Regions from separate parts of the Paramicrobacterium fandaimingii genome, predicted to be linked through region 2. Evidence: predicted binding sites of a transcription regulator. Region 2 holds the regulator's gene; each other region holds the start of a gene.
What was found. Region 2 encodes LexA, which represses DNA repair genes until DNA is damaged. Its sites were predicted from a motif close to TCGAACANNTGTTCGA; they were not measured.

Region 1: HCR84_RS05475 (HNH endonuclease signature motif containing protein) is a predicted target of LexA. The motif match lies at 1,983-1,998, and genes of this name have one in related genera.
Region 3: HCR84_RS01065 (DUF222 domain-containing protein) is a predicted target of LexA. The motif match lies at 1,759-1,774, and genes of this name have one in related genera.

The regions. Positions count from the first base shown of each region.
Region 1 covers NZ_CP061170.1:1,133,765-1,137,042, reverse strand. The annotation lists gene HCR84_RS05480 (TetR/AcrR family transcriptional regulator) at 1-379, shown strand, start outside; gene HCR84_RS05475 (HNH endonuclease signature motif containing protein) at 450-1,916, opposite strand; gene msuE (FMN reductase) at 2,084-2,680, opposite strand; gene HCR84_RS05465 (DUF1684 domain-containing protein) at 2,771-3,278, opposite strand, start outside.
Region 2 covers NZ_CP061170.1:2,028,718-2,031,995, reverse strand. The annotation lists gene hflX (GTPase HflX) at 32-1,534, shown strand; gene lexA (transcriptional repressor LexA) at 1,538-2,209, opposite strand; gene HCR84_RS09825 (hypothetical protein) at 2,462-2,806, shown strand; gene HCR84_RS09820 (histidinol-phosphate transaminase) at 2,824-3,278, shown strand, end outside.
Region 3 covers NZ_CP061170.1:206,792-210,069, forward strand. The annotation lists gene HCR84_RS01050 (ABC transporter ATP-binding protein) at 1-38, opposite strand, end outside; gene HCR84_RS01055 (MerR family transcriptional regulator) at 117-974, opposite strand; gene HCR84_RS01060 (VOC family protein) at 986-1,537, opposite strand; gene HCR84_RS01065 (DUF222 domain-containing protein) at 1,794-2,867, shown strand; gene HCR84_RS01070 (GlxA family transcriptional regulator) at 3,209-3,278, opposite strand, start outside.

The DNA of each region.
Region 1 (3,278 bases), 890 kb from region 2:
AATGGAAGCGCAACCCACCACGATGCAGGCAATTCGAATGTTCATCGTCGGAAGTGCGGAGTTCTATCGCGATTTTCCTGCCCAGATGGCCGCGTTGCACGAGATCGTCAGCCATCCTCGCGGTGATGACGGTTCGAGGCGACACACCGAGCAGCAGCGTGCGAATGAGCAGGAGCTCTCTGCCCTCGGCGTGCTTCTCGAAAGAGGTAAATCGGCGGGCGAATTTCGCGACTTCTCCACCCGGATCATGGCTCGCACAATTCGAAGCGCTCTCGATGGTCTGCTGATGCAACTCCGTGCGACGCCAACCTACGATGCGAGAGCGGATGCTGACGAGCTCGCTGACATCTTTGAACGCGCACTCACGCGTGACCGATAGCCGCCCGTGACGCGTCGAGCGCACGACCAGCCATCGAGCGGCTACTCGGGCTTTCGCCGAAACCGCCGCTTCAGAATGGTGGGGTGTCGGGAAGCTCCATTCGCTCGTCGTTGTTCGCCGCGTTTGCCTGAGCGAATTGCACGTTGGAGGTGCGGGGCACCCGGTAGGTCTTCCCGAGGGGTGAGACCCATTCGATGTGATTGTCGTCGGTGACGGTAACGTCCCATTGGGTGTGGTGTCGGATCATGTGGTGTTGTTCGCATGCTGCTTGGAGATTGCTGAGGCTGGTTTCGCCGCCGCGCTGCCATTCTTTCCGGTGGTCGAGGTCACAGGTGGTGGCTGATCTGTCGCAGCCGATGCCGATGCAGGTTTCATCTCGTAACTGCACGGCCCGTTTCAGATCTGCCGGGACAGCGTAGCTGTGCCGGCCGATGGAGAGCACAGCCCCGGTCTCGGGGTGTGTCAGCAGCCGGGTGAAACTCGGTGCCTGCGCCGCCAACTCGCGTGCCATGTCGGGGGCGATGGGCCCGTATCCGTCCAAATGCGCGGGCTCGTCGGAGTGTCCAAGGAGAGTCATGACGGGGACGGTGACATACACGGTGGGTCGGATGCTGCCGAGCCGGTCAGCGCCGACACCGGATGCGCCGACACCGGGCTTGTCACCGGGTTCGGTGGTGAACCCGATCATGAGTGCATCGATGATGGCGTCGGTCTCGATCTGCGCCACCGTGCGGTCATCCCCGGCAGCCTTCAACGCCCGCGCTGTCAGACGGGCAGCATTGCGTAAGCTCTGCACCACCTCGATCGGAGCACTCACACTGAGTACCCCCATGCCGTCCTGGGTGCCGTAACACTCCACACGACGCTTCGTGACCGCCTCGGTGCGCCGTTCACTGATCGAGTCGGGAAACAACCCCTCCCGGATCTTCACTACAGCGCGGGAGAACTGCGTCGGTGACTGCTGGATGGCTTTCGGCAACGCTTTCGCCTCAAACGCCGCGACCTCGTCCGCGCTCAATCCGACAGACTGGCGAATCATCGCATCAGCATGCTGCCGAGTGACCTCGCCGGCATCTAACGCGTCGAGTGTTGCCGAGAGCGTCTCGCAGAGCGTCTCAGCATCGTTGATCAGTCCGGCAGCCTGACTCTTCGTGATACCGAGAGCGGCACCGACCTCCTGAGCGAGGGAGGAACGCACCCACCCCTGCGACTCACCCGTCAGATCGGCACGCGTGAGCCCGTGAGCGTTCGGAATGAACACCCCCGGGTGCTCAAGGGCATCCTGCAGCATCGCATACATGCCACGCAACCGGGACGCCTCCGCCGCCGCAATCAACTGCGAATCATCAACAACACCGTCCAAACGAAAACGCAAAGCATCAACGACAGCATCGTCGCCAACGTCGCCTTCTCGAGACTTCGGGGAGTCCGCTGGCGGCGTCGCTGGCGGTGTCGGTGGCGGCTGATGGGATCTCTCATGGTCCTCCGACGGCACCCACTCGTCGGGTTCATCCGGAGGTTCTCTGTAATCATCCATGCACCAATTTTGCCACCATGCACAGACATCAATTCGAATAACCTGCCATCTGTGGATAACTCATTATCGAACATCTTTTCCCCGCTGCCTGTGGAGAATGTGTCGAGGGTGACATGATCCCCGCGCGGCGCTGGATCCCCGGTCGATGAGCAATGCCCCCCGCGGCGCTACCAGGTGCCGACGTACGTGGACGCGGGAATCTCCGAGGGGATGCCGCGCTGACGCACGAATGGCAGACCACGACGCACAGCCAGCTCTACACGTGTACGCACAGACTCGCTCGCCAGCTCGTACCCGGCGAAGTCGGTGTTCGACGCGTAGACGCCGATCGGCAGGGTGAGTGCCTGAAAGAAGCCGAACAGCGGGCGAAACTGGTGCTCAAGAATCAGAGCGTGCTTCTCTCCCCCGCCCGTGGCAGCGAGCAGCACCGGTATGTCAATCAGCTCGTACTGCCCGACGAAGTCGAAGAGGTGCTTGAACAGACCGGTGAACGATCCACGGTAAACCGGGCTGCCCACGATCAGAAGGTCTGCCGTCTCAATTGACCGCAGCGCCGCTTCTGCCTTCGGCGACACCTGGTCCCTCGTGAGCGCACCGGCAAAGCCCGATCCGATCTCGATGAGCTCAATGACCTCAACCTCAACCGTCTCGCGCATCGCAACCTCATCGACGATTGCGCGGATCAGGGCCGTTGTCTTCGAGGGCTCGTGAAGGCTCCCCGAGACGGCGACCACCTTCAGAGGCGTTACATCTAGTTCAGGCATACACAGACGCTACGCTCGCGAGCGCCGCGGCGAAATCCCGCGTCGACATAAGTCGTAACGGATGCCGGGCGGCATCAGCCTGTCACCCGATCAGTCGCGAACGACAGCCTTCTCACCGGCGCGAATCGCCGTGGTCAGCCGGTTCTCAGCGGGCGGAAGCGGGCACACGTAGTGATCGGCGAACGCGCACGGCGGAAGGTAGGCGCGGTTGAAGTCGATCGTCACGCCGCCTTTCGCATCAGGCGCGGTGATCGGCAGAAAGCGAAAGCGATAGCTCTCGTCACCGCTCGTGCCGTCGCTGATCACGGCACGCAGGCCGCGCGGGTCCGTCGTCACGGTCAGCGTTGCGTGCTCGCCACCGGGCAGCGTCACGTCGACCCGGCCCGCGAGCGCGTCGGTTGACACGTGTCCGTCAATGGCCTCGACGCTCTGCGTTGCCCCGTCGCCGGCGTCGGTGAACTGCCCGGCGAGCACCCACGATTCGTCGGGTTCGAAGGCAGAGAGATCGCGGATGCTTGTGCGCGTCGTCGCGTCGGGGTCAATCAAGCGCAGCGCCAGTGCCGCATCGCGTTCGAAATACCGAATGCGCTTGTCGCCC
Region 2 (3,278 bases):
TCTCAGGCTTCCGACACTAGGCTTAAGGGAAATGGCTGATATGGGCAAGAACAACACCGACGACGACGCTCTCGACCGCATCATCGCGAGTGGGGACGCACGTGCTTTCTCGGTGTTCGGCCGAGCTCAGGCCCTTCATCAAGATGGGTCCGACTCGAACGCAGACGGTGACCAGCTCGATCGCGAGGAGCGGCGTGCGCTTCGCCGCGTCGCGGGGCTCTCGACCGAGCTCGACGACGTCACCGAGGTCGAGTACCGCCAGCTGAGGCTGGAAAACGTCGTGCTGATCGGCGTATATCCCCAGGGATCCGCCGACGACGCCGAAAACTCTCTTCGCGAGCTCTCGGCTCTGTCAGAGACAGCGGGTGCCGTTGTGCTCGATGGTCTGCTGCAACGACGTCCGCACCCGGATCCGAGCACCTACCTCGGGCGTGGAAAAGCCGAAGAGCTGCGCGACATCGTGCGCTCGCTGAACGCCGACACGGTGATCGCCGACACAGAGCTTGCTCCAAGCCAGCGACGAGCGCTCGAAGACGTCGTCAAGGTGAAGGTGATCGACCGGACGGCAGTCATCCTCGACATCTTCAGCCAGCACGCGCAGAGCCGTGAAGGCAAAGCACAGGTGGAGCTCGCGCAATTGGAGTACCTGCTTCCTCGACTGCGAGGCTGGGGCGAGTCGATGAGCCGTCAGGCTGGTGGTCAGGTCGGAGGTGCCGGTGCGGGAATGGGCTCGCGTGGACCGGGCGAGACGAAGATCGAGCTTGACCGGCGCCGCATCCACACACGCATGGCGAGACTCCGCAAGCAAATCAAGGGCTTCGGGCCAGCACGTGAAGCAAAGCGTGCAAACAGATCACGATTCGCCGTGCCGTCTGTCGCCATTGTCGGGTACACGAACGCCGGAAAGTCGAGCCTTCTCAACAGGGTGACTCAGGCGGGCGTGCTGGTGGAGAACGCGCTCTTTGCCACGTTGGACTCCACGACGAGGCGCACACGTACCGACGACGGTCGAGAATTTACCTTCTCCGACACTGTCGGCTTTGTTCGAAATCTGCCGCACCAGCTCGTCGAGGCTTTCCGCTCGACTCTCGAAGAGGTGTCGTACGCGGACGTGATCGTGCACGTCGTCGATGCAGCGCACCCCGACCCCGCATCTCAGATCACCACGGTCCACGACGTGATCGGGGACGTCGGCGCGCGCGATATCCCCGAGATCATCGTCTTCAACAAAACAGATCTGATCAATGACGACCAGCGACTTCTGCTCAGGGGCCTCGCGCCGAACGCCGTATTCGCCTCTGCCCGAACCGGCGCTGGGGTAGACGAGCTGCTCGAGACGATCGAGCGGATGCTTCCCCACCCTCCCGTCGAAGTGGCTCTGCTCGTTCCCTACGACCGTGGGGACGTCATTTCGATGCTTCACCGTCGCGGTGAAGTGACGAAAATTGACTATCGGGAAGACGGCACGTACCTCGAGGCGGCGGTTTCCGACGAAATCGCCGCGCAAGTCACGGAATTCGCCGAAGCGCGCTAATCCTCAGACCGAGCGCAGAACGGCGACGACCTTGCCGAGAATGTCCGCGTGGTCGCCGAGAATGGGCTCATAGGCACTGTTGCGGGGGAGCAGCCACGTGTGGCCGTCTCGCTGGCGGAAGACTTTGACTGTTGCCTCCTCGTCGAGCATTGCCGCGACAATGTCGCCATTCTCTGCGGTGGCCTGCTGGCGCACGACAACCCAATCTCCGTCGCAGATAGCGGCGTCGATCATCGACTCGCCCTTGACATGGAGCATGAACAGTTCGCCTTTGCCGACGAGTTGGCGGGGGAGGGGAAAAACCTCCTCGACCTGCTGTTCAGCAGTGATGGGGACGCCAGCGGCGATATTTCCGACGAGGGGAACCATGGTGGCGTCTCCGACGGGTCTTGACGTCTCACCGATGTCGGCGGTCTGAGGAAGGTCGATGAGCACCTCAAGGGCGCGCGGGCGGTTCGGGTCCCGACGCAGGTAACCACTCAGCTCAAGCTGGTTCAGTTGGTGGGTGACACTCGAGAGAGAGGCAAGGCCAACCGCATCGCCGATCTCGCGCATGCTCGGCGGATAGCCATTCTGCGAAACAGTCCGCTGGATGAACTCGAGAATCGCCCTCTGCTTATCGCTCAGATTCTTGCGGCGACGGGTGCGTGTCTTCTTCGTCGGATCCTGTGCCATCGCTCTGCTCCTGTCTCCTCACGAGCCCCGATGTCGGTGGCTCGTGGTGATGTGTTCCCTGTGTTCGAAACTGTATCCGCTTCGGCGGGTCGAGGCAAACATCTATTCGAGTGTGTCGCGGAATTTCTTCGGCGACAACCGAAAAAGATGGTTGACAGTTCGAACAGTCGAAGATAGGTTCGGAACACAGGTTCGTTTCGGCCCTCACCGGCCTGAGGGCCGAAACGAACTCGTCAACGAAGGAGCAGAACGATGACATCCCCGCAGACCAATGCAGCACCCCGGCTTCGTCTCACCGCCCGCGGCCGCGCCGTTCTTACGGGAATCGCTGCTATTCCCTTTGTGTTCGGCATCGCCTTTGGCGCTGTACACGCGAATTCCGCCGTGGCATCCGACTCGTCATCGTCGGCGACCTTCGAATACGTGACCGTCTCCGCCGGTGAATCGCTGTGGATGCTGGCAGAGCGCATCGCGCCTGATCACGACCCCCGCGACGTGGTTGCGGAGATCGTCGACCTCAATCGACTTGAGACGTCATCGGTGGCCGCGGGTGAGCGAATCGCGATCCCGTCACGGTACGAGGAAGCTGTTCGGTAAGCCCATACGATGGAGGGGTGACCACATTCGATGATCTTCCTCTTCGCGACGGCCTTCGCGGCCGCTCTCCGTACGGTGCCCCGCAGGCTCCGGTTCCGATTTCGCTGAACGTCAATGAGAACACACATGGCATTCCAGAGGTTGTGGCGCACGATATCGTTGGGGCTGTTGCAGCGTCGATCATCGGGCTGAATCGCTATCCGGACCGCGAGTTCACCGAACTGCGGCAGGACTTCGCGGCGTATCTGGGGCACGGTATGCGGGCAGAGAATATCTGGGCCGCAAACGGCTCGAACGAGGTGCTGCAGCAGATTCTTCTGGCGTTCGGCGGCCCGGGGCGGACTTTTCTTGGGTTCACTCCCACGTATTCGATGTACCCATTGCTTGCCATGGGGACAAACACACGATGGATCGGTCGCGAGAGGGAAAAGGATTTCGAGCTCTCACCCGAGTACATCGCTCGCGTGATCGC
Region 3 (3,278 bases), 1.8 Mb from region 2:
ATTCCTGCGTCCGATGCGTCGGTGACGGTGTCTGCCACGGCGCTTCCTTCCCTGGTGCGAAAGGTCAGCGTATCGCGATGTGGACGGTCTTGGCAGCCGACGTACGCCCATTCGGCTTACTCCCAGATGGCCTCATCCGGGTCGATGCCGTTTGCGCGGGCATTGGCGTCGATGACGTCGCGTAGCCACAGAGCCAAACCCGGCGCCACGGTGTCGAAGTGTGCGCGAAAATCGGGGTCGTCCGCGTAACGGCGCCCGATGCAGACGTGCATGGAGACCGTGCAGTCGAAGTAGCGGCTCATCGATTTTCTGTGGGCTTCGGCGAGTTCGTTTGCCTCGATGCTTCCCGGCCGAACTCCGCGTTCGAGAGCGCGAGCCAGCGTGGCCTCAAGGTCGCGAACGTCATCGGCGATCTCTTCCCAGTCGTGCGTGCTGCGCGAGGCGGCTCGCTCGGCATACTGCGCCCATTGAGCGGTGTCGCCCCATTTCTGGCGCGCCTGCGTCGCCCACTCAGGGTTCCACGTGTCTCCGAAGATGCGCATCTGCTCGTCTGCCGAGAGGGTGATCCCCGAGTCGACCGCAGTGATCATGCGCTCGAGCGCTGTGCGCATGCCGTGCAGCTCGCCGATGCGCTCCTCGAGCTTCTTATGCTGAGCCCGCAGCGCGCTCGCCGTCAGCTCGGCGTCTGAGTCGAGCACATCGCGGATGCGCTCAAGCGGGAGTCCCAGTGCACGGTAGATCAACACGCGGTGCACGCGAGCGATGTCACTGGGGGAGTAGAGCCGGTATCCCGCACCGCTGCGCGTGCTCGGTGCCACCAGACCGATGCCGTCCCAGTGGTGCAATGTGCGCACTGTCACGCCCGTTCGGTGTGCGACGGCGCCGACGGTGAGTCCGTCAGGCGAGACGGCCTCACCGTGGGCACCGCCTCCTTCGCGGGTGGCGGCGGCGTGGTCGCGGAAGTGTGAGCTCACGGCATCCAGTCTCACTCCTTATCTGTCGCGTCGGGAACCAGGTATCCCTCGTTCCTGAGAGTGTCGGCCTCGTCGCTTGACGGGTCGACCCCGCGTGCTGCCGAGAAGATCACGCGCGTGTTCTCTGGTGTGCGCACCTCCAGGTCGATCGTGGGCCACGGCATGGCGCGTGGGCCGGTCGTGCAGCCGGGCGAGAGCTTCTCGCATGCCTGTGCGATGCCATCGATCTCGCTCAGCACGCACGAGAAGCTCACGGTCATCGCCTGTGTTTGGGCAGCTGGATCGCCAGCGACGAGGAGGGCGTCTTGGAATGCCCAGCGGCGCATGTGCGAGAGCTGGCCAGGTACGGAGAACAGGTCGATGAACCCGAGTCCCTGGGTCCAGAAATCGACGGATGCCGCCAGGTCGGCGGTCGGAATCGTCACGAACATTGGCATGCCGTAGATGCCGCGGTATACCTCGGGAGGAGTCGCGTTTGGCCCGGGCGGCGGAACGGGGCTCATCTCGAAGGCACTGTAGAACGGAGCAGAACCGGTGCCTGCGTTGTCAATGTCGTTGGTCATGAAGACCATCATGAACCCTGACGCTTCGTGAGGGTCAAGCTGTGCCTTTCGCCATGAGGATTTCTGGCCATTCAACGCACGAAGAATCGGTTGGGTCTACGGAAGCTGCTCGTATAAAGCTTCGTAAGAGTGGGAAGTTATCAGCCGGTGAACTGCCAATCTTTCGAAAGCGGCGGCAGGTTGTTTACGACCAAAAAACGAGAAATATCTTCACAAAAGACTAGAACAAAGTTTCGATACTTGGTATAGTTGGGGCATGGGAAACGAGGATGCCGCACCGGAGGGCCAGCAGCCCGACGACACTCCTCTTTTTCACGCGAGAGGACGCTCAGCGGGGGCTGACCGCATGAGCCTGGCGAGTCTTGCACTCGACGAAGTCGCGCGCATTGATCGCGAGATCGCGCGGGCACAGGAGCGCCGTACGGCAGTGTTGCACGGTGCGCGAAAGCTCGCAGAGTCGGCGGCCGATTTCGTCGTTCTCGACTCGCACGCGACGTCGCCTGCTCGAGTCGACGAGCTCGGCTTCCGCGCTTTCGTCGCCGAGGCAGCGGTCATGCTGCGCATTCCCGAGTCGACAATGCGCACTCAGATCGAAGAGGCGACGACGTTGCAGCGCGACCTTCCGCAAACGCGGGCGGCGCTTGCTTCCGGCGACATCTCGCATCAGCACGTGCGTCGAATCATCGACCAGTCGTGGTCGCTGCCGCGCGACGCGGCAGCGGGTTTCGAAGCAGCAGTTGTGCCTCTGGCGCACACGCAAACACCTGCGCAGTTCTCCCGGACCGCGCGCGTCACGCGCGAGAAAATGCATCCCGAGTCGATTGTGGTTCGCCGTAAGAGGGCAGAAGAGGGTCGGTGCGTCAGCTTTCAGCCGCTGCACGACGGCATGGCGTCGATCGAACTCGTTCACACAGCCGACGTCGCGACGGCCATCTACAACGCCACAATGGAAACGGCGCGAGGGCTTCAGTCGGCCGGCGAAACGCGCTCTTTGCCCCAGATCGCGGCAGATGTGTTCGCCGACGCTACGGTGTCGGGCTACCTCGACCCACGGGAGGGCGCCGATACTCCGCCACTCCCCAGTGCAGTCCGGGACGACGATGTCGATGACCGTGTCGAGTCCAGCACAGCCGCTCGGCACATCGACGTTCGTCGTTCGCGTGACACGTATCACTACGCGCGGCCGCCTCGGCGGCGAAGCGAAATTTCAGCGTGGCTCCGTCAGCACGAGAAGCGCGAACGAAGGCAACGCCGCGCGGAGGGCCTGCCGGTTTCCCGGCTCTTCCCAGATGAGGGTGTAGGTCGGCCGGGAGCGTCGGTCCGCAGATAGACGTCGAGGTCTCCCGACGACGGAGGTTCCTACGCCATCCGTCCGAAAGACCTCGACGTGACCGACGCTACCCCGCCGGCCGGCTTCGGCCGCCCTGACCTGACCGCCTTCGCGTCTCATCCCAGTCGACCCTGATCGAGTCTGCTGACCCCCTCGACGAGAACGCAGCGACATCACAGCCACCCAACCCCGACCGTCCGGGAAGCCGGGACACGTCACATGACCTGTGCTGCGGGCGTGTCGAGTGGGTCGTCCAGGGGCGACGCAGGAGCGTCGACGCGACGTGCTGAGAGGTGGTTCCAGTCGAGCGCTAGGACACCGGCTACAGGCATGGCGATAGGTCAGGAACGGCGTCGCTCCATGCGCAGGAGGGAGCGCAGAGTCTCGGCGTTCGCGTAGCCGACCCGTAGC